4 regions of the Bacillus sp. THAF10 genome follow, and region 1 is predicted to be linked to each of the others. Evidence: riboswitches for the same ligand, from Rfam matches in the RefSeq annotation. Region 1 holds a riboswitch; each other region holds the start of a gene.

Region 1 (5,793 bases):
GCCCAGAAGGATGGACAGTAGCACATCTTTTCTTTCTCGTAACACCAAAGTGGTGATATGGCGCAATTCCTTCATTCCGCATTCCCTCCTTGCTGAATGGATACCATCTCTTTATAGGCTGGGACTTTTTCCAAAAGCTCCGTATGGGACCCTTTAGCTAGTAGATTTCCGTTATCTAAGAAAAGAATGAGGTCCGCATTTTTAATCGTATGCAGGCGGTGGGCAACTGTAATGACGGTTGCGTGCTCCGAAAGTTCTCGCAGCGATGCTTGCAGTATTTTTTCTGTTTGCAGATCTAGTCCAGTTGTTGGCTCATCAAACAGAATGATAGACGGTTTTTTCAAAAATGCCCGTGCAAGTGCGAGTCGTTGCTTCTCGCCACCTGAAAGCCCGCGGCCCCCTTCTCCAATATTCGTCTGAAAGCCCTGTGGTAAGGACTGAATCAACGTAAAGATACCGGCCTTTTTTGCAGCCAGGTTCAACTCTTCTACAGTAGCTTCAGTCTTTGCCCCAATGATCATATTTTCTGCAATGGTTCCCGCAAAAATATAGGGATGTTGTGAAATATAACTTACTTGGTCAAACCAGGTTTTTTCCTGATAGGTAAACAACGGCTTGCCATCTATTACTACGGTCCCTTCAGACGGTCGGATGAGTCCGGAGATAAGGTTAAGCAAGGTGCTTTTACCGGAACCACTTTTCCCAACAAGCGCTACTTGTGAAAAAGGCGGTAACTTCGCTTCGACCCCCTTAATCGAGAAGCCTTCTGCACCATACTGAAAGCCAGCATGCTTTAGTTCGATAGCAGGTGGCGTTAGCTTATCTGGCAGCTCTTCATTGCCCCACTCCATCGCTGCTTCCTCTTTGTTTAATTCATCGAAGATTTTCTGCGCAGCTCCCATGCTTCCACGACCTGTGTGGAAGGCACTACCGAGCTCTTTTAAATAGAGATAAAATTCCGGTGCTAATACTAGAACAAAAAAGGCCGTGAAAAAGCTGATATTTTCAAAGACAACAAGCTGAAAGCCTGCCTCCAATGCGATAAGCCCAATGGCAAGCATCGAAATAAATTCCAGCATCAGCGCTGATAAAAAGGCAATTTTCAACACTTCCATCGTGGCATCGCGAAAGCTTAGACTGCTATTCTCGATTGTGTGCTCCTGCTTTTGCGAGCGATTAAACAGCTTTAAGGTAGTTAACCCCTGTAACGTATCAAGAAAGGTCCCGGAAAAAGCATTTAGCTTTTCCATTTGTTCTTCTGATTTATTCTTCGTCTTCAACCCAACAACAATCATGAAAATCGGGATAAACGGAGCGGTGACTAAAATAATGAGACCGCTGTTGACGTGCTGACTGAAGGCGGCAATTAAGATGATTAACGGAACAATGCTAGATTGCATCACCTGTGGCACGTATTTACTAAAATAGGAATCTACTTCGTCCACTGCATCCATCATCACACTTACCTTTTGGCCTGATTGCCCTTGAAGCGCTGCTTGGATTGGACTTTTAGATAGTTTTTTTAATAGCGAGGCTCTTAGCTCCTTTTTCACTTTAGCAGCAAGCTTCACACCGGTAATTCCATTTAGATAAGTGAGGGCTGCTCGTGCTGCTAAAACAGAGAGTAAGCCTGCAAGAAACGGTAGTATTTCTGTGAACGAGTAACCCTGAAGGAACACCCGATCCACAATGGTCACAAAGAAATACGCCTGGCCAATCACGGTCAAACCGGTGAGTACGGCAATAAAAAGAAGTCTCATTCGAATGCCTTTATGTGATTTTGCAATGGCTTTTAGGTCCGTCATGTCGTTTCCCTCGTTTCATTTTGATGATGGGATAGGTTTTGTTTGATTGTTTGTTTGTTTGTGAAAAATCTCACATACTCTTCTAGTACCCATTATATAACAGATACAATCCAATTTCTCTTTCTGTGATTGACCAATTTATGACAGATTTGGGGCGGGATTTAACCTATTGAAGTTTGATGTTGGAAGGGACAGGCTGCTTGATTCGTTTTCTTTTGCGACTGCGGTTTTTCGGTCGTCCACCACCCCTGCTCGACTCATTTTCCTCTTCGGCTCCCGTTTTTCGGTCGTCCAGCATCTCTGCTTGACTCATTTTCCTCCGCGGCTCCCTTTTTTCGGTCGTCCAACACCCCTGCTTGACTCATTTTCCTCTGCGACTCCCGTTTTTCGGTCGTCCACCACCCCTGCTTGACTCATTTTCCTCCGCGATTCCCGTTTTTCGGTCGTCCAGCACCTCTGCTTGACTCATTTTCGTCTGCGACTCCCGTTTTTCGGTCGTCCAGCATCTCTGCTTGACTCATTTTCCTCCGCGACTCCCTTTTTTCGGTCGTCCACCACCCCTGCTCGACTCATTTTCCTCCGCGGCTCCCTTTTTTCGGTCGTCCAGCACCTCTGCTTGACTCATTTTCCTCCGCGGCTCCCGTTTTTCGGTCGTCCAGCACCCCTGCTCGACTCATTTTCCTCCGCGACTCCCTTTTTTCGGTCGTCCACCACCCCTGCTTGACTCATTTTCCTCCGCGACTCCCGTTTTTCGGTCGTCCAGCACCTCTCCTTGACTCATTACACTCCGCGGCTCCCGTTTTTCGGTCGTCCTACACCCCTGCTCGACTCATTTTCCTCTTCGGCTCCCGTTTTTCGGTCGTCCAGCACCTCTGCTCGACACATTTTCGTCTGCGACTCCCGTTTTTCGGTCGTCCAGCACCTCTGCTTGACTCATTTTCCTCGGCTACTCCCGTTTTTAGGTCCACCACCAGCCTCCGTGCTCAACCCACTCTCCTCCAAACCCCTCCTTTTCCGGTCGTGTGCAATGCGCTTTCAAAAAAAATTATTGCATTTCTCGCTTTCCTGTTGTAAATTAGTAAAATAATTAAAACGTTCAGATAATACTAATAACTATATAATGAAATTTCTTATCCAGAGAGGTAGAGGGAATGGCCCGATGACACCTCAGCAACCAGCAGCGCTCAGAACAGCGTTGAAAAGGTGCTAATTCCAGTGAGCAATGTAGGTTGCTTGCACAGATGAGAAGAATGAACTTTCAACCAAAAAGTCTTCTTCTTATAAGGAGGCTTTTTTCTTTTTATCCAAATGCCTCCTCCCCCATCCTAAGGAAAACCAAAATTAGCTATCGGGAGGTCTATTCTATGTATAAAACAGACACAAAGCTTGCGCAAATTGGTAATAGAAGTGAAACAGCCACTGGAACGGTCAATCCGCCTGTTTATTTTTCCACGGCTTATCGTCATGAGGGGATTGGTCAATCGACAGGCTATGACTACACGCGTACAGGAAATCCGACGAGACATGTGTTAGAGCAAGCAATTGCGGAACTTGAAGATGGCGACCAAGGATTTGCGTGCAGCTCTGGAATGGCGGCGATCCTCACGATTCTTTCTCTTTTTAAATCAGGTGACGAACTCCTTGTTTGTAAGGATTTGTACGGTGGGACTTACCGACTGTTTGAGGAAGGCTATAAAAAATGGGGGCTGTGTTGTACGTATGTGGATACCACAAACCTAGAAGAAATCAAAGCAGCGATTACCCCACAGACGAGAGCTATTTTTGTGGAAACTCCAACTAATCCCCTGATGGTAGAAACAGATTTAGAAGCCGTGTCACAGCTTGCAAAAGCGCGAGACATTCTTTTAATCTGTGATAATACCTTTTACACTCCTGTTCTATTAAATCCTATAAAGCTTGGTGCGGACCTTGTCATTCATAGCGCGACCAAATACCTTGGTGGCCATAATGATGTGCTTGCCGGACTGATTGTTGCAAAAGGCAAAGAGCTTTGCGAATCGCTAGCGCTTCACCATAATGCCGCAGGTGCGGTCCTCAGTCCTTTTGATTCTTGGCTATTGATGCGGGGCATGAAGACCTTGTCCTTACGTATGGAACGTCATGAAAAAAATGCGAAGGCCATTGCAGAGTATCTCAAAACACACCCAGCCGTAACCGATGTGTTGTATCCGGGGAGGGGCGGAATGCTGTCCTTTCGCATTCAAGAGGAAGCCTGGGTGAATCCGTTTTTGCAAAACTTACAGCTAATCACCTTTGCTGAGAGTCTTGGTGGCGTGGAAAGTTTTATCACCTATCCAGCAACCCAAACGCATGCCGATATACCAGAGGAGATTCGCATCAAAACCGGCGTTTGTAACAGGCTGCTTCGTTTTTCTGTTGGTATAGAAGACGCTGATGATTTAATACGTGATGTAGAGGCTGCCCTAAAAGCAGCATCCATTCAAAAGGAGGTCCTATCGTGAGCCATTCTTTTCAAACGAAATTGTTGCACAATCAGCATAAGGTCGATAAGCAAAATGGGGCGGTCAGTGTGCCAATCCAGCATGCTTCCACCTTCCATCAGTTTGATATCGATAGTTTCGGAAAATATGACTACGGCCGCTCGGCAAATCCGACGAGAGAAGCTTTGGAAGAAACCGTTGCCCAGCTGGAAGAAGGAACGAGAGGCTTTGCTTTTTCATCCGGCATGGCGGCAATCTCCACCTCTTTTCTCTTACTCTCGCAAGGTGATCATGTGCTGATTTCGGAGGATGTGTACGGCGGGACGTATCGGATGGTGTCGCAGGTGCTGACACGATACGGGGTTGAGCATACGTTTGTTGATATGACGGACTTGGATAGAGTAAAAAAAGCAATCAAGCCAAATACAAAGCTTTTTTACGTCGAAACACCGTCCAATCCGTTGTTAAAGGTGACCGACATCAAAGCCATTTCTGAGCTTGCTAAACACATAGATGCCCTAACCTTTGTTGATAACACTTTTTTAACGCCAGCATTGCAAAAACCGCTCGCACTAGGCGCTGACCTTGTTTTACACAGTGCAACAAAATTCTTGTCTGGTCACAGCGATGTGGTCGCAGGACTTGCGGTTGCCAAAGACCCAGAGCTTGCCAATCGACTGGCATTTTTGCAAAATTCCTTTGGAGCAGTGCTTGGGGTGCAGGATGCATGGCTTGTCCTACGAGGATTAAAAACCTTGCATGTTCGGCTAGAGCAATCGATGAAAACGGCGCATAGACTTTCAGATTTTTTCATCCAACACCCCGCCGTCAAAAAGGTCTATTTTCCAGGGCTCTCGACACATCCTGGCTTTACCCTTCAGCACAGACAGGCGCAAGGACCAGGAGCGGTGCTATCGTTTGTGCTTGAAGAGGGTGTGGATCTGCGAAGCTTTGTTAACAGCGTCGAAATTCCAGTGTTTGCTGTTAGCCTTGGTGCGGTGGAGTCGATTCTTTCTCTTCCGGCGAAAATGTCTCATGCGGCGATGCCAGAAGAAGAACGACAAAAGCGTGGCATCTCAGATTCTCTGCTGCGATTATCAGTTGGCCTTGAGAGTGCGGATGATTTAATTGCTGATTTTGATCAAGCATTACACATCGCTTCAGAAGGATTGGTTGAACAACGGAGGGTATATCATGGGAATATTAGATAGCCTACAGCAGGATAACATTTTAATTGCAGATGGCGCGATGGGAACCCTCCTTTATTCTTATGGATCGGACTGTTGCTTTGAGGAGCTGAATCTTTCCCAGCCTAACCAAATCTATCATATTCACCAGGCCTATTTGAATGCCGGTGCGGACATCATCCAGACCAATACCTATGCAGCAAACTACCATAAACTTGAACGTTACGGCCTTCAGGATCAGGTAAAAGAAATAAACAGCGCTGGAGTAAGATTAGCAAAAAAGGCGGCAGCTGACCATAAAGGAGCCTATGTGGTCGGAACTATTGGGGGCATCCGCGC
Region 2 (5,793 bases), 1.1 Mb from region 1:
TCCCTGTCCTAGATTAATAACATCATGACCCTGAGCCATTACTTTTCCCACTTTTTTCACTAAAGAGGCAAAAAACTGTACCGGAAGGGAATCTAAAAGTTCAGATTGTTGGAAATTCTTCATTTAGTCCACCTACTTAAAAAATTCTTGAAATCCTAGTCACAAATCATATATTGTTAGAATCAACTTGTAAAGCATTTTTTTCTATAAGGGAGGAAAGATTATGAGCTGGAAAATTGCTTGTATTCAATTTGATATAGCTTTTGGAGATCCTGAAAAAAACATTGATAAAGTGTGTGAATTAATAAAGAAAGCTGGGGAAGAACACCCTGATATAATCGTGCTTCCTGAGCTATGGTCGACAGGCTATGATTTAGAACGACTTGATAAAATAGCGGACTCTGGTGGTTTCGTAACAACAAAGTTACTCAAATCAGCTGCAAAAGAAGTTGGTGCACATATTGTTGGGGGCTCTGTTGCCAAAAAAACAAATAAGGGAATTTATAATACGATGTTAACAGTAAATAAAGACGGAGAAGTGGTCGGAGAATATAGCAAGCTTCACTTGTTCAGACTCATGGATGAACACCACTTTTTACAACCCGGAAAAACAGACGGGCTTTTTGAGCTAGATGGCGAAGCTTGTGCAGGCTTCATCTGCTATGATATAAGATTTCCTGAATGGATTCGCGCCCATACAACGAAACAGGCAAAAGCGATTTTCGTCGTTGCAGAATGGCCACTTGCGCGCGTGGAACACTGGCGAACGTTACTAATTGCACGAGCAATTGAAAATCAATGTTATGTGATTGCTTGCAACCGTTCAGGCGCAGATCCGAAAAACACCTTCGCAGGGCATTCCATGATTATTGATCCTTGGGGAGAAATTTTGGCTGAAGCAGGTGAAGAAGAAGAAATTATTACAGCCACTGTAGACTTAGCAAAAGTCGATGAAGTACGAAAAAAAATTCCAATCTTTGAAGATAGAAGACCACAATACTATTAATATCAAAAGCGAAATGCGCCCGTTTTGCGACGTACAATCTTTGTCTAGTTGCAGCGGCTGAACAAGCCGCTTCACTTTTTGTCGCACTGAGCCGTATGAGATAAAGAAAACACGAAGAGCACGAGCGTCGATGTTGCCTTATCGTAAGGAGGCGAGGGAAGTTTGCTAGTCGCAGGCGCATGGAGCTTGATGTATCAAAAGCGAAATGCGCCCGTTTTGCGACGTACAAACTTTGTCTAGTTGCAGCGGCTGAACAAGCCGCTTCACTTTTCGTGGCACTGAACCGTATGAGATAAAGAAAACACGAAGAGCTCGAGCGTCGATGTTGCCTTATCGTAAGGAGGCGAGGGAAGTTTGCTAGTCGCAGGCGCATGGAGCTTGTCGTATTAAAATCGAAAAATTGAACAAAAAATAAAAGGACCCTATCACTAGGGTCCTTTCTATTTGGCTAGCATTATTTTGTAACGTTAGCAGCTTGAGGTCCACGAGCACCTTCAACGATTTCGAAAGAAACTTCTTGACCTTCTTCTAAAGTTTTGAAGCCGTCGCCTTGGATAGCGGAGAAGTGTACGAATACATCGTCTTGACCTTCAACTTCGATGAATCCAAAACCTTTTTCTGCATTAAACCATTTTACTTTACCTTGTAACATGTTTGTTCCTCCTTGTGGTTAACCCACGTAAATATTACTATTCTTGCTCTTTCAAACATTTCAAGACGAAAACTTTGTTTCTGACTTTCCATATTCACGAACAAAAATAATAGTTTAATAATAACAGGTACTTATGTTTTTTTCAAGGTTAAATCCAAATTATTCATATTATCTTTTGTTATTTTTCAAAATAATCAGATTGCAAAAAGATGTTGACATTTTTCCAAGTGCCTTGTTATTATTTTCAACAAGTGATAATTTTCTAAATAATCAGCTTTGTTGAACAACGCTGTTGATTTTCGCAAATTGCTTCGCGTCCGCGGGGCGATACTGGAGCCTCCTCGGCTACGCCTGTGGGCTCTCCAGTCACTCGCTTCAATCCCGCTGGAGTCTACGCATTTGCTACAATCACCAGCTAGAAACTTCTTTAAATCACCGTTCATCATTAACAAAGCCAACTAATTAAATATGTTGTTTTACTCTTATCAAGAGCAGGTGGAGGGACTGGCCCTATGAAACCCGGCAACCGACTTTTTCAAGCACGGTGCTAATTCTTGCAGAAATTTTTCTGACAGATAAGAGGGGAGAAGTTAACTTCAAGCCTCTTTCTTGTGGAAAGGGGCTTTTATTATTGTAATAGCCCCGCTGTATTTTATTTCAATATAGGGGGAGAAAACCATGACAGTTACTTTAGCGAAAGACTATGAACCACTAACAGAGGCAACCGCTGTTACACTTGCCAAGGAGCTAAATTTTTTTAAAGAAGGATCATTATTGGCCTGCCGAGAAATTGGAGACGGAAATCTAAATTTAGTTTTTCATATTACAGATGAAAATAACACAGGAATTATCGTAAAACAGGCACTTCCCTATGCTAAGGTTGTAGGTGAAAGCTGGCCTCTTACTCTACACAGAGCGACGATTGAGGGAAATTATTTAAAGAATGCTGCTACCTTTGTGCCTAATCTTGTTCCAAAGGTTTACTATACGAATGAAACACTGGCAATTACGATAATGGAGGACTTATCACATTTAGAAATTGTCCGACATGGCTTTATTTCTGGCAAGGCATTCCCTCTTGTGTCCTCACATATTGGAGAATATCTAGCCAAAACGTTATTTTACACATCAGATTTTGGAATGAATCAACAAGAAAAGAAAAAGCTTCAACAGCTTTTTAGCAATCCAGAGCTTTGTAAAATCACCGAGGATTTGGTGTTTACAGACCCTTTCTTTGATAGTGAAACAAATGATTATGAGCCAGAACTCCTTAACTCTGTAGAAGATATTTGGAGCAATGATAAATTAAAATTGGAAGTAGCGAAGCTAAAGCAATCGTTTTTAACTAGTGGAGAAGCGCTGCTTCATGGAGATCTGCATACTGGAAGTATCTTTGCCAGTGAGATTGATACAAAAGTCATTGATCCAGAATTTGCTTTTTTTGGCCCAATTGGCTTTGATATCGGGCAGTTTTTTGCAAATATTTTATTGCAGGCCATCACTCGGGACGAAGATTCCAGAGGGGATATTACTAGACACATTCATCATGTGTGGGAAAGCTTCTCTCAAGTTTTTCGTTCACTTTGGGACAAGGAAAGTGTAGAAAAATTCACAACAACACCTCACTATTTCGAACATGTTTTAGAGAAAATTTTTAAAGATGCTATTGGATTTGCAGGTTGTGAGATAATCCGGAGAACAATCGGTCTTGCTCATGTCGCGGACCTTGATTCTATACAACCTGATGCCAAAAGGATTAACATCAAAAAACAGGCGCTTTCTCTTGGTAAGGCGCTTATTATAGATAGAGAATTGATTTCTTCCACTTCAGCGCTTGAAGAATTAATTAATATGAAGGAGTTGAAAGAATCATGACATTTACCTCTACCCTTCCTGTTTCCATCGAATGGAAGGAAACCTATATAAAGCTATTAGATCAGCAACGGCTACCTCAAGAAACAGTATTTTTAAACCTTTACACTTTAGACGAAGTGTATGATGCAATATCCTCCCTAAAGGTTCGAGGGGCGCCTGCCATTGGAATAACAGCAGCATATGGCCTTGCTCTTGCTGCAAAGTCATATCAAACAAAAAGCCTGGACGAATTTATTGAAAAACTAACAGAGGATAAAAATTATCTGGCGGGTTCACGACCCACTGCAGTTAACCTATGTTGGGCATTAGATCGATTATATCATTCCGCCCTTAAGGCAGTTACAATAAATGAAGCGAAGACAAACTTACTTCATCATGCAATACAGATTCAGCAAGAAGATGAAGCTACCTGCAAACAAATTGGCGAACATGCCTTAACTCTGTTTAAGAAAAATGATCATATCTTAACAATATGTAATGCAGGCTCTATTGCTACTGCTCGGTATGGCACTGCACTCGCTCCCTTCTACCTTGCAAAAGAGAGAAATTTCCCTTTAAAAGTATTTGCTTGTGAAACAAGACCTGTATTACAAGGTGCAAGACTAACTGCTTGGGAGCTGCAAAATGCAGGAGTGGATGTAACCCTTATTACAGACAATATGGCAGCACATACCATAAAGAAAAAAAATATAAGTGCTATCATCGTCGGAGCGGACAGAATCACTGCAAACGGAGATACCGCAAACAAAATTGGAACATACGGACTTGCTATTTTGGCAAAGGCTTTTGGTATACCCTTCTATGTAGCTGCTCCCTTGTCCACATTTGATATTTCAATAGCAACTGGAGATTCGATTATCATTGAAGAAAGAAATCCTGATGAAGTCACTCATATTGGGAACAAGAGGATAGCACCAGAAAATATCGACGTATTTAATCCGGCATTTGATGTAACTCCAAATGAGCTTATCACAGCCATCATTACCGAAGAAGGTGTTATTAAAGGTAATTTTACCGAATCGATTTTTTCTCTTTTCTCACAAAAGGATCTGTCGTAATAGACAGATCCTCCTTGTTTTATTTAGCTCTTTTCTAAAAGCTTGTTGCTATAAACTAAAAAAAATGCCACTTGTTTAAAACTCCTCCACGAAAAGAGCACGACAACAAGGAGATAACGAGTGTCTTAAAGATACGCAGTAGCCACAAACTTTACGAAAACAGCCTTTTATTTTAACCACATTTCTTTTGGATTCATTTCATAAATTCCAGCTTCACGATACATAAAATGGTTGATAATAAACTCTCTTCTAATCGTTGCATAGTCTTCATGGAATTGTTTGATATGCTCGTTTATTTCTTTTTCGGTATATTTCACGCCCATTTCTAAGTCCTTCATAATATGTTGAAAAATTATCAGCTTTTTCTTTCTCTGAGCTGGGATATTTTTTAATCTTCCGTCCTTTGTTAAAAAGTTTTGCAGAATTTCTTCTCTTTCTTTTTGTTCCATTATGGAAGCCTCCCCCTTTTTACTACGATTTAAAATATGATGAAGTCCTTCATGATACTGTGTTATGGATTTTTGATTAAGAAAATAAAAGACAGTGTTTTTTTCTCTTCTCTCGTATACAGCACTTATTTCTTTTAACTTACTTATGTGATGAGATACCGTTGGAGGCTTAATACCTAGTCGTTCTGCAAGTTCTTGCCCATTTAAAGGTTCCTCTGAAGAAAGTAGTACTAGCAATTTGATTCTTGTTTGATCTCCCATAACCTTATAAAAATTAACGAGTTTATCTAATTGCATGTTAAATCCCTCCCCTCTCTAATTAGATTTACATCTAATTAGAGAATAATCTAATTAGTGAGGGAATTCAATCTTTTTTACTTTCATTTTTCAATATTTGATTTTTTTCGTTATTATTAATGATTTGTAACTTTTCAACTATGTGTGTATAAAAAATTAATTTATTTACCCTTCCCATCATAATCGACTCCTGTTTTTTTGACTTAGGGAAACTTTTTTAGTCTTAGTAAATTATATGAGCCTAAGTAAAAAAATGACAAAGTTCTTTGCCTATTCTGTAAAAAAAAAAACGATAGAGTTTGTCACTCTATCGTTTTTGAAGTGTAGCCTATACAATGGCCCCTTCTAACTTTAGTAATTTTTCCTTAATATCAATTTTAGTTCCCGCATACCCTGTTAAGGCATTATTTTTTCCAATCACACGGTGGCACGGAATAATAATGGGAATTGGATTCC
Region 3 (5,793 bases), 640 kb from region 1:
GATTACCTCATTGTACTCAGGGTGAGCGGCAATCAGGACGTTATTATTTAGTACTTTCTTTACACGCATAATCATTATTTCCTCCATGCACCTATTGCAATATATATAAGGTACGTCAGGTTGGATTCTTAGTCAAGTTAAGGTGATTTCCAGCTATATACTGATCCATCATCCATTTTCCAGCGTTATGTAAATAAGAAGGCTCTTTTCTAAAAGATTGTTGCTAATACCTAAGAAAAAGTCGGCTTTAAGACTTTTTCCAGTCTTTATCCGAAGAAAAATTGCCACATGTTTCAATCTTCCTCCACGAAAAGAGCACGACAGCAACGTTGATTACGGATTGTCTTGTCTATACCTGTAGCAACAAAGTTTACGAAAACAGCTAATAAGAAAGCCTTATTTCTTCTTTTAAACAATAAAAGAAAGATATAATAATAAGAAATCTACCTAAAAAGGAGAACCTCTATGCAGAATAAGGACACTCTTCTTTATGAGCGGATAAGGCAAAAGGACAAAACCGCTTTAGAAGAAATGTACGACCGTTACGAAAAAATCCTGTACTCCTTTCTATTAAAAATCACCAATGATCATGAGATTGCCGAAGAAGCAATGCAGGATGTGTTTATCAAACTCTGGCAAGGAACAGGCATCTATGACGAATCTAAAGGAAAATTCCGTTCTTGGTTGTTCACCATTGCCCGGAATAAGGCTTTGGATATTATAAGAAAGCATCAGCGTACACAAAATGCATCAATGGAGGATGTCGAGCCTTATCTTCAAGCTACTGATTCTACGGAAAAAGAAACAGAGTGGAAAGAGGAACAATCGGTCATCCGAGAGGCGGTTTCCACCCTTTCAGATGAGCAACGAAAGATGGTGCATTTGATGTATTTTAAAGGATACACTCAACAAAAAATTGCGGACCTCACTGGCATACCGCTCGGTACCGTTAAGGGCCGAATACGACTGGCATTAAAGAAATTAAAACCGCTGCTTGCAGATAGGAGGGGGAGCATATGAGTAAGAATTGTGATCACATAATCGACTATTTCAACGGTCACCTTTCCCAAACAGAGAGAGAAGAATTTGAACAACACTTAGCTACTTGCCCTGATTGTCAGGAAGAATTGCAGGAGCTTCAAGAACTGTTAGGAGATGTTGCCCTTGTGTCTGAACAGGCATCACCACCACCAGAAATGAAGAAACGAATACTGGATAATGTCTTTGCAGCAGAAGATCAAACTGAAACTACAACATCTGTTACACCGATAAACAAAACAGAACCAGCAACAAAAGCACCAACGCAAAAGAAAGCATGGCTAACGACAATACTAGCTGCATCCCTTTTACTTTCCTTACTTGGAAACGGCTATTTGCTGATGCAAAACCAAGATGACATTGCAGCAACCCCGGACATCACACCTCCAGATAGCATTGTAAACCTGCAACCATCAGAAACCAGTGCCAACGGATTTGCCGCACTCTACCAGAAGGAGGAAGCACTGAGTGTTATGGTTCACACCGAAGAACTTCCTGAACTCTCAGGAACTGAAGTGTACCAGGTTTGGCTCTTAAAAGACGGCTCACCAATACCAGCTGGTGACTTTATCGTCGACAGCCAAGGAAAAGGGTATGTCCTTTACAACATCGATGAAACAACTGTAAAGGAATGGGATACCATTGCCATCACCTTAGAGCCGCAAAAAGGAAACGAATTGCCTGAAGGGAAAGTACTTCTTTCTGCAGGTTTATAAAAAAGCAAAAGCTCAAAGCACCATATTGGCGGCTTTGAGCTTTTTTATTCTGCAATGAATTTTTCCCCTGTAATGATTGGAAAAAGCTCTGCTGCGGAAGCTTCTGAGAGCTTTGCATACTTTGCTTCTCCCTCTACTACAACCTCCATGCCATCGCCGAGTGGGGTAACCCACAAGGCATAGGTGGAGCCGTTCATGTGAAATCGATAGTCAGGGTCTCTTACCATCTCCACTTTCACTTTACTTTCCCCGAACCTATTTGCAAAGAAATCTTCCAATCGTTGAAGTTCTGTGGCCGCTTCCACTATTTTCACCGTTTCATACCCAGCGTCTGTGCGCTTCTCTACCTTTACTGGCTGAAGCTTTTGGGCGTTCTCTTTTTTCGCCAGCCACTTTTCATTGCTGCCATGAACTTCTTCTCTCGTTTTTCCATCCAGTGAATATGGTGCACCTGCTAACGCTTCATCCGAATACGGAAAGGACCACCCACCAACAACCTTGTTCTCAATCAGAAATACGGTTGCATGACTTTTCCCTTTTTTATATTGATCATCTAACGGATGACCACTGACTAAAAAGTGAACAGTAGCCATCACTTCATCCAAATAATCATCTAATTCCCCGTATTGCACACTTAGCAATTGGTCATTGGGCATCACATTGACAAAGTTCCGTTTAAACTCTATTTCCCCTTCCTCTTCAAAGGAAACAATCGAATAGCCTAATCCTTCTAAATGAGACTTTGCAATTTCTCCTTGTTCACTGAGCGTCGCAACACTCATATTATAGCTACAACCACTTACCAAAAACACACAAATAAGGAGCATCCACTTCATCTAAGCACCTCCCTTTAATTTAGTAGCATCTGTAGATCACTTTGCTTTTCATAAGATAAGCGATTTAATCCTCGTAAAATATCAATCCAAAAATCATCTGTGATGCTAATCTCAGCACTGCCTTCCTCATTTAGCTCCAAATGCTGTGTCCGTCTATGAAGCTCTTTTATGCAGTTACTATTAAATAAGACCAACATTTCCACCTTTTTAACAAAGGTATCGTCCACATCCATCCTAGTTTTTATTTCAAGTTGCCCCTGCTGTCTGTTGAACACGGCTTCTGTTAAAAACGCAGCACTTGCAATCGAATACGCATCATGTTGATAACGGTCTAAGTGGACCGCCAGTCCGTGGTAATCCTCATAATATCGCACTTGAACATAGACGTTTTCTCTCACCTGAGCGAGTTGCTCTTGAGAAAGAGTCCCCTCGTTCAAAATAGCTTTAAAAATTCTATCGTTATCTTCAAAGCTAGCTATAAAATGAGAGGTATCATTCCGTACCGCTGCAGAATGGTACTCTGCATAGCCTTTATTGATTTTATATGTATTAATTAATGCTACCACTACCATAATAAAACTTAGAAAACTAATGCTAATTACAATACTAGACTTCTTCAACTCACTTCTCTCCTTTGCCATATATCCCCATTAAATATGACGAATTGGAACACCCATAGGTTTCATTTTTCAAAATATTTTCATAATAAGCCCAGCAAGGACGTAAGCGTTTACACAATCATTTATTGTAAAAAAACCTATTGACACTCAAAAAAAACCATACTAAACTAAGCATCAATCAAATAAAACTTTTTTCTTATCCAGAGAGGTGGAGGGAACGGCCCTGTGAAACCTCGGCAACAGGCTTGCATAAGCACTGTGCCAATTCCATCAAGCGATTCGCTTGAAAGATAAGAAGAGCAAAAGTTCACCCGGACTAAAAACCTCTTCTTATCTATGTAGGAAGAGGTTTTTTGTTTTTGTAATAGACGAATGCATCTTTTCACAATCTTGAGACCCCGCAGGCAAAGCCGAGGAGGCTCAAGGTCGCCCTTAGGAAGTCATAAGCGACGTATAACAACTTTATAATTGTTTTCTTATCCAGAGAGGTGGAGGGAATGGCCCTATGAAACCTCGGCAACAGGCTTACATGAGCACTGTGCCAATTCCATCAAGCAATTCGCTTGAAAGATAAGAAAGAGCATCGATCCCCCAATGCCCTTTTCTTGTCTTTTCAAGAAAAGGGTATTTTTTATATTTTTTCAAGAAACGGAGGAAGCACCCAGCATGATCTCATTTAAAGATGTTAAAAAGGTATACAAAAGTGGTGATAAGGAGGTTCATGCCCTTGATGGTATTGACCTCAACATTGAAGAAGGAGAAATTTACGGTGTCATCGGTTTTAGTGGAGCCGGCAAAAGCTCGCTCATTCGTTGCGTGAACCTGCTTGAGCGTCCGACTTCAGGAAGGGTTTTGATAGGCGGAGTAGATTTAACCCAGCTTTCCCCGAAAAAAATTCGCGAAGCCAAGCGAAAAATCGGCATGGTCTTTCAACATTTCAATCTTCTAAACTCGAAAACCGTGTATGAAAATGTTGCAATGCCCTTAATCATTAGTGGTACAAATAAGGCAGAAATAAAAGAAAGAGTGAAGGAGCTACTCGAATTTGTCGGGCTTGCTGATAAAAAAGACAATTACCCTGATCAGTTATCAGGCGGACAAAAACAACGTGTTGGTATCGCCAGAGCCCTTGCCACAAGGCCTTCTGTCCTGCTTTGTGACGAAGCAACCTCCGCTCTTGATCCACAAACAACAAGCTCCATCCTAGAGCTTTTGAAAAAAATAAACAAGGACTACAAAATTACCGTTCTCATGATTACGCATGAAATGTCCGTCATCCGCGACATTTGTGATAAAGTCGCTGTTATTGAAAAAGGAAAAATCATTGAGCATGGAACAGTATTTGATTTATTTTCTAACCCACAAACAGAAACAGCACGCAACTTTGTCAGCTCCGTCTTAAATGACAAGCTGCCAAAATCGATTCTAGAGCTCGTAAGCAACAAAGATGACCATCAAGGAGTTTATCGCATTAACTTTGTTGGTGCCTCCACTGGCCAGCCCTTTTTGTCTCAGGTGGCCAAGAAATTTAAAGTCGACGTCAATGTGCTCTTCGGTAACATAACAGAGCTTCAAGGAATTCCATTTGGTAATTTGATCGTGGAGTTAAAAGGAGAGCCATCTGAAATAAAAAGAGCCCTATTTTACATCCAACAAGAAAAAGTTCTAGTGAAAGAGGTGAACGCACATGCGAGTTAGACCAGATCAGATTATTGATGCCTTACTTGAAACAGTATCGATGGTAAGCTTCTCCTTACTGTTCTCCGTCCTACTGGGCTTGCCGCTTGGTGTGCTCCTAGTGGTTTCAAGAAAAGGACATATTTTAGAAAATACTTACCTATTTAACCTAATAAATCCTGTCATAAACGTATTTCGCTCGATACCGTTCATCATTTTACTTGTTGCCATCATTCCGATTACCAGATTGCTTGTTGGTACCTCGATCGGGACCGCAGCAGCAACTGTACCTTTAATTTTTTACGCAGCGCCATATTTTGCAAGACTCGTAGAAAACTCACTTCTCGAGGTGGAGCCAGGTGTTTTGGAAGCAGCAGAAGCAATGGGGGCGACACCAAGGCAAATCATTTTCAAATTTTTGCTACCAGAAGCATTAAGCTCCCTCGTCTTAGCCATCACGATCGCCACCATTGGACTTATTGGGGCATCCGCCATGGCAGGGGCTGTTGGCGGGGGTGGCCTTGGTGATCTTGCCATTACCTATGGCTACCAGCAATTTGACGAAGTAACGATGTTAATCACCGTCGCCATCCTTGTGGTATTGGTACAGGGTGTTCAGAGTTCCGGAAATATTTTATCAAAAAAAATTAGAAGACGATAAGGAGAGAAAGACATCATGAAAAAATTACTAGGTTTTGCAGGATTATTTTTATTACTACTGGTAGCGGCAGGCTGCTCAGATGATGAGAAAACAGTAAAAATTGGCGTAAGTGGTACTGACACAAGAATTTGGGACTTTGTAGCTGAAAAAGCAGAAAAGGAAGGAATTAATATCGAAATTGTCACTTTTAATGACTATGTGCAGCCAAACCTTGCCCTTGCACAGAAGGAAATTGATGCAAACGC
Region 4 (5,793 bases), 1.2 Mb from region 1:
GTCATAGGCAGCAAAGCAATAGATAGAAGGGATAAACAAAAACCACTGCGGAACGAGAATTTTTGTTGCCGATTGGAAATCTCCCACTAGCGTGTAATGAATGGCTGGAAAGACATTGGCTTCATATGTAATTACGAGCCACCAGGTCAATACAAATATGACAGATAAGACCCTTGTAACATATAAGTTTCCAAGGCCAGGAGTTATAAGGGACCAAACTACCGCAAGCACCGGATTTTTCTTATCAAGAACATTAATCTCAAACAAGGACGTATTGGTGATTTGATATGGAAAACCCTCATAGTATGCAAGAGAATAATGCTTGTTCAATTCAATGGTGAGACGATAGCTGTCCCAAATAGAAAACACATACATACAAATATATAAAATTATCCAATGCTCATCTAATACTGCGATTGCCTCATCAAATTTCCCTATCATCGTTAAAAAGATTGCTTCGTTTAAATGTGCAAGGTTGTTTATGATAACTTCCCAAGAAATTAGGATAAAAGCTGTCAAGTATTTGGAAAGCATGAAATGACCAAAGCCAGGAAAAGCAGCTCCCCACCAAGCGATAACAAAAGGTTTTCTGTAATGTAGCAAGCTAGTTGTATATGGGCTTACGATGGCCACATACCGCTTCTTCTCCTGGTGGTTCCCCAAAGCTACCTCCTCCTCAACCTGTAATTTCTTCCCATAGTATGCTTTTAAACACCCTTCAATATACCCAAAAAGCTTTTCCTACAAATAATGAAGGAGTTGGGTGTTCGGTATAATTTAATATGGAGGAGGTCCATGGTAAAAAGAGAGACAGAACGTTTGTGGGACAACTGCTTTAAGGTCCCTATCTTGGTTGTCGCGATTAGATGCTTTGCTCAACCAACCAAACAAAATAATTGCCCAGAAAGCTTGTTACCTAACGCTTCCTGGGCTCTCCATATTGAGATTCAATTAAGGTTATTTTCCTTTTCGATCAGCTAATTCTTCAAAGCTCTTCACTTTGCCATGCTGATTTTGGGATTCTTTTCTTACTCTTCTTTGCCTTTCCTGTTGGCTTTTTGATTGTGTCATCTTCTCGCTCCTTTCATCGTTCCCTCCTTCTTAGTATGGTCGTTTCCTGATTTGCATTTTACTGTTAAAATAAGGTTGCAAGGAGTGGAGGGAAACGTTTTGAGAAGCTTGCAATTTGTATTAATCTTTTGGATCTTAGCCTGTACAATGATTAGCTGGAGTTTTTTATCTCCTGACTATTTTTGGATATTATTTCCTTTATCTCTTTTTGTACTAGCTTGTTTTAGTATATATAAGGAGCATAAAAAGGCATTGTTTACTTTATCTAAGTCGACTTTTGTAATAGCTTTGCTTAGTGGAATTGGGATTTATCTTTTCTTCCTTTTAACTTATCTTTTCATAAAACAGGTACCTTACCCAATAATTGTGTATGTAACTGATTTGTATAATTTGGTAGGACCAAAGGAGTGGTGGCATTATGTATTACTTGTCTTTGTTATCATACCTGGTGAAGAATTGTTTTGGAGGGGATTTATCCAAAAGCAACTTAAAGAGTTGGGGCCACTGAGGAGTGTATTAATAGCTGCAGCCTTATACTCATTAGCACATGCGTGGACAGGAAATCCAATGTTAATGGCAGCAGCCTTTACAGGTGGCTCAGCATGGGGGTTTTTATTTTTAAGGACTGGATCATTATCTGTTGTGATTATATCCCATCTGGTATTTGATTTATTACTTTTAGTGCTAGTTCCATTAACATTTTGAGTTTATTTTCTTACAATTAATAACAGCAGAAATGCCATACTAACATAGCCAAAGAAGGGGTATAAATGTTCAATCAGGCTGCCATAGCCTATTTGACTAATCATATAAATGATGGTGACCAACACGAAAGTTATCAGATATTTAGATATCCCCAACATACTTTCCAACTGACGCTGCAATCCAAAGATATCGCTAACTACAGAAGTAAAGATTTCACCATATATTACGAATACATAGATGCCGAAAAAGGACAGCATTCCAAACTTCACCACTTCAGCCATCGGTATCTCAAACGTATGAAAATTTGGTAAGGATGCAATGGAAATATGACAGGAAATTAATATAAAGCACAGGATTAATCCTCCTAGAAATCCCCCACGTTTTATGACCCATTCATCCTTTGCTTCCTTTGCTAACGGAACAAGTACTGGCTGTGCCATGGCAAGATTAAAAGCAACATACATAAACGGTGCCAGCCAACCTTTCATTCCTTCTGAGACCGGCTTTAGAGTCATAAAAGTTAGACCATCCTCAAAAATTGCATGACAAGCGATGAGCAAGCTAAATAAAATCATTACAGGTACTACGATAATATTTACCCCAACAAGCCCTTTGACCCCTCCTATTACAACGGCTACTGCAAGAAACACAGTTAACAAAAGCCCAAGTTGATAGGACCAGCCAAGCTGTTCTTCAAAAACTGCTCCAGCACCAGACAACATCACAGCACCAACTGAAATTAATATTACTAGCATAAACAGATTAACAAATGCACCTGCGGATTTTCCAAATAAGTATTGATTGAATTCATTATAGGAATTAGCTTTTATTCGGCTTGCCATTAGCATCATTTTTGTTCCAAGCCATATAAATAATATCCCACTCATTAAAATCGTAATAAAACCAATCCAACCGTACTGAGTGAAAAACTGAACAATTTCTTTTCCTGTAGCGAATCCTGCACCTACGATTGTCCCTATATAAACAGCACCAATTTGACAAGCACTTAGCCAACTTCTTTTCACCGTTGCCCCACCTTCCGCCGAACTCCAAAATAAAAACCTGCTTGTCTATATATATGAAACAAGCAGGTAGGAAAGAAGGGATATCCTAAATTCAAGTATTATCTTTTTCGATGAGGTTTTTAATGGTGTCTCCCCATTTTTCAAATTCAACTAAAAAGCCATCATGTCCAAACATCGTTTCTACTTCAAGGTGGGTCGAATCCTTGTTTATAGATTGAAGGTACGCTACAGCTTTACTAACCAACGAACCCGGATAAAGCAAGTCTCCTTTAAAGGATATAAAACAAACGGTGGCTGAAATTTCTTTTAACGCATTTTTCCAGCCCTTTCGGTTGTCTCCAATATCAAATTTATCCATGGCATTTAACAATCGTAAGTAGCTATTTGCATCAAATCGACGAGAAAATTTCTGTCCTTGGTACTTTAAATAGGAGTCCACTTGAAATTCATGCTCTTGTTTTTTTTCTCTTTTAAATCGTTCATTAAAGAGTGTATCTGAACGATAGGTAACAAGACCAACCATTCTAGCAATTTCAAGCCCTTTAATCACTGCTCCTTCTTGATAATGGCCATTATCGAACTCTGGATCGTTTATGATTGCTTGCCTTCCAATTACATTATAAGCAAGGGCATAATCAGTAAAATAGGGTGTAACTGCTATTGGAACAATGATTTCAGCAAAATCAGGGTAAAGAATTCCCCATTCCAACACTTGCATACCGCCAAGGGAACCACCGATAATGGCTTTTACATTTTTCACGCCTAAAGTTATTAGTCCTTGATACTGAGCATGCACCATATCACGGATGGTAATGACAGGAAAATCACTACCATATGGTTTTCTTGTCGCAGGATTTATCGATGTAGGTCCTGTTGTTCCATTACAACCCCCGATTACATTCATCGTGATTACTTGAAATTTGTCTGTATCTACATATAGCCCTGATCCAATAAAATCTCCCCACCATCCCGGGTTATCTTGATTCCCAACTGAAACATGATTTCCTGTTAATGCATGACACACAAGAATGGTACCCAGCGTAGGAGTTCCTACTTTTTCATAAGCAATTACTACATCAGAAAGCTCTTCCCCACTTTCTGTTTTAAATTTACCGATGGAGACTGTTCTAATTTCTTTTTGAATGTCTTTTATACTCACATCATTTCCTCTCATTTCTATACATTTTTACATCACATCATACAAATAAAAAAACTCCCTTCCGATAGGAAGAGAGTTTTTTTATCTCCTCTTATCTTTCAGACATACTAGTCTGCAGGATGTAGCACCTTCTCAAGAAATTATTTTTCTTGAAGGGTTGCCGGACGTCTTCGGGCCTGTTCCCTCAGTCACTCTGGATAAGAGTTATACAATTATATTTAGACAGTGTGTTGTGTTAGCTTTTTGCAATTATAGCAATCCCCTTTAAAGAAAGTCAATACCATCTTCCTTCATTCGAAGCCACCGAAAGCCCCTGCTTTTGAATTCAGGTATTAGTTGTGATTTCTTCTTTGGAAATTCCTTTTTAGGGGATTTATGGATGAATTTCACCGAGTTTTTTATTGATTTATGTGCAAATTCAGCTTCTGCCACAATACGTTCTTCAAACTTCTCATTTGCCTTCTCTACTTTGTTTTTTGACTGACAAGCTGAAACGTTAAACAATAGAACAATGGAAAATAGACAATGAAAAATACAGGTCACGATTATTTACCTCCCAAATTTATCGTCACCTGTAGCACATTGAATATGCGCTTCTTCTTCATTTGTTACAGAACTGTAAAACTACTTTAATCTATATTCATGTAAATGAACAAATTGGAAACCTAAATTTATTAATTCTAAAACAGCTTCCTTTACACCGTCTGCGGTTTCGCTTTCAGGGTGATTCATGTGCAAAATAATAACGGAGCCTGCGGTGGCACTTTTCATGGAATCGACTACTTGTTCTTTTGAAAATGTCGCTCCTGCGTCTCCAATCACATCAAAGTTCACCACTTCCAAATGAAGATCTTCTGCAATTTTTACTGCAACATCGTCATAAAAGGCAGTTCCAGAACGATAATATTGCGGGAACTTCCCTGTCAGCTCAAAAATTTTTAACTGATTTCCCATGATTTCTTCTACAATTTCCTCTTTACTAGTAGTACTTTCTATCCCCCATGCGCTACGTCTAGAAACGGCAAGAGGTTTATGTTCGGTTCCATGATTTTGAATGGTAAACAAAGGATTTGCTGCGAGCTCTAGAAAAATGTCGCGGTTTGCATCTATCCATCTTGCATTAATAAACAAATCAGCCTTAATGTTATGTGTGATAAGGAAATGAATTAGCTCTTCGTCAAAGCCGCTGCCTGTCTCCCCGCCACAAGCATCCAGGGTAAGAGCAATTACCTTATCTTTTGTATCCAATTTTGTTTTTACACCACTAACGTATTCCGAGAATTCTGTCGGTTCTGCATACACTTGTCCAGAGACCTCATGCGCTCGCTGTGTCCATTCATTTCTTACCGTTACATTATGTTGATCTAACCAATAAAACTCTTTCCTTGCTTTACCTCTCTCTAATAAAGGTGCTTCTTCGACTATGGTTACTGCCTGATCTGTCTGTTTTGCACAACCAACTACAATCATGAAAATAATGAAAAAGATAAGGGTTTTTTTCAACAAGAAGCTTCCATCCTTTGTGTTTTTTACAAAAATATTTCTATACCAACGTTGCTGTCGTGTTCTTTTCGTGGAGAAAGTTTTAACCAAGTGGTTTAAAATGGCTTAAAGTGTTAATTGCCAACAATCTTTTAAATCAGATACAAAAAAGAAGACTAGCTGTTGGTTCACGTATTTGTGAACCAACCTTCTAGTCAGTAAATAGTTCCAATCATCTATGTTGTAGGTATTTTATCTGTTAATGGGAAGGCTTTTACTGCATTTAACGTGATTTCTTTTTCATCAAACGGGACTACTTCTTTTCCAACTAACTGATAATTTTCATGTCCC

The links. A riboswitch is a leader RNA that binds a small molecule or an ion and turns the genes downstream of it on or off. The one in region 1 is predicted to bind S-adenosylmethionine.
Region 2: another riboswitch for S-adenosylmethionine. It lies ahead of mtnK (S-methyl-5-thioribose kinase); the one in region 1 lies ahead of FIU87_RS01400 (methionine biosynthesis PLP-dependent protein).
Region 3: another riboswitch for S-adenosylmethionine. It lies ahead of FIU87_RS04820 (methionine ABC transporter ATP-binding protein); the one in region 1 lies ahead of FIU87_RS01400 (methionine biosynthesis PLP-dependent protein).
Region 4: another riboswitch for S-adenosylmethionine. It lies ahead of FIU87_RS07465 (homoserine O-acetyltransferase MetX); the one in region 1 lies ahead of FIU87_RS01400 (methionine biosynthesis PLP-dependent protein).

Annotation. Positions count from the first base shown of each region.
Region 1 covers NZ_CP045403.1:254,096-259,888, reverse strand. Annotated here, with positions in the region: gene cydC (thiol reductant ABC exporter subunit CydC) at 1-75, opposite strand, end outside; gene cydD (thiol reductant ABC exporter subunit CydD) at 72-1,805, opposite strand; gene FIU87_RS20835 (hypothetical protein) at 1,972-2,118, opposite strand; SAM riboswitch class I at 2,933-3,053, shown strand; gene FIU87_RS01400 (methionine biosynthesis PLP-dependent protein) at 3,170-4,288, shown strand; gene metC (cystathionine beta-lyase) at 4,285-5,478, shown strand; gene FIU87_RS01390 (bifunctional homocysteine S-methyltransferase/methylenetetrahydrofolate reductase) at 5,462-5,793, shown strand, end outside.
Region 2 covers NZ_CP045403.1:1,393,806-1,399,598, reverse strand. Annotated here, with positions in the region: gene FIU87_RS07380 (pyridoxal phosphate-dependent aminotransferase) at 1-123, opposite strand, end outside; gene FIU87_RS07375 (carbon-nitrogen family hydrolase) at 224-1,006, shown strand; gene cspD (cold-shock protein CspD) at 1,461-1,658, opposite strand; SAM riboswitch class I at 2,138-2,240, shown strand; gene mtnK (S-methyl-5-thioribose kinase) at 2,337-3,533, shown strand; gene mtnA (S-methyl-5-thioribose-1-phosphate isomerase) at 3,530-4,591, shown strand; gene FIU87_RS07355 (DUF2087 domain-containing protein) at 4,759-5,337, opposite strand; gene FIU87_RS07350 (methylated-DNA--[protein]-cysteine S-methyltransferase) at 5,666-5,793, opposite strand, start outside.
Region 3 covers NZ_CP045403.1:896,746-902,538, reverse strand. Annotated here, with positions in the region: gene FIU87_RS04845 (glucose PTS transporter transcription antiterminator GlcT) at 1-87, opposite strand, end outside; gene FIU87_RS04840 (RNA polymerase sigma factor) at 466-1,020, shown strand; gene FIU87_RS04835 (anti-sigma factor) at 1,017-1,754, shown strand; gene FIU87_RS04830 (hypothetical protein) at 1,799-2,590, opposite strand; gene FIU87_RS04825 (hypothetical protein) at 2,605-3,210, opposite strand; SAM riboswitch class I at 3,404-3,507, shown strand; SAM riboswitch class I at 3,684-3,787, shown strand; gene FIU87_RS04820 (methionine ABC transporter ATP-binding protein) at 3,877-4,908, shown strand; gene FIU87_RS04815 (methionine ABC transporter permease) at 4,898-5,548, shown strand; gene FIU87_RS04810 (MetQ/NlpA family ABC transporter substrate-binding protein) at 5,564-5,793, shown strand, end outside.
Region 4 covers NZ_CP045403.1:1,414,825-1,420,617, reverse strand. Annotated here, with positions in the region: gene FIU87_RS07480 (hypothetical protein) at 1-663, opposite strand, end outside; gene FIU87_RS21380 (DUF6254 family protein) at 958-1,071, opposite strand; gene FIU87_RS07475 (CPBP family intramembrane glutamic endopeptidase) at 1,180-1,776, shown strand; gene FIU87_RS07470 (YkvI family membrane protein) at 1,779-2,801, opposite strand; gene FIU87_RS07465 (homoserine O-acetyltransferase MetX) at 2,893-3,975, opposite strand; SAM riboswitch class I at 4,049-4,164, opposite strand; gene FIU87_RS07460 (hypothetical protein) at 4,225-4,503, opposite strand; gene FIU87_RS07455 (polysaccharide deacetylase family protein) at 4,585-5,466, opposite strand; gene FIU87_RS07450 (UDP-N-acetylmuramoyl-L-alanyl-D-glutamate--2,6-diaminopimelate ligase) at 5,679-5,793, opposite strand, start outside.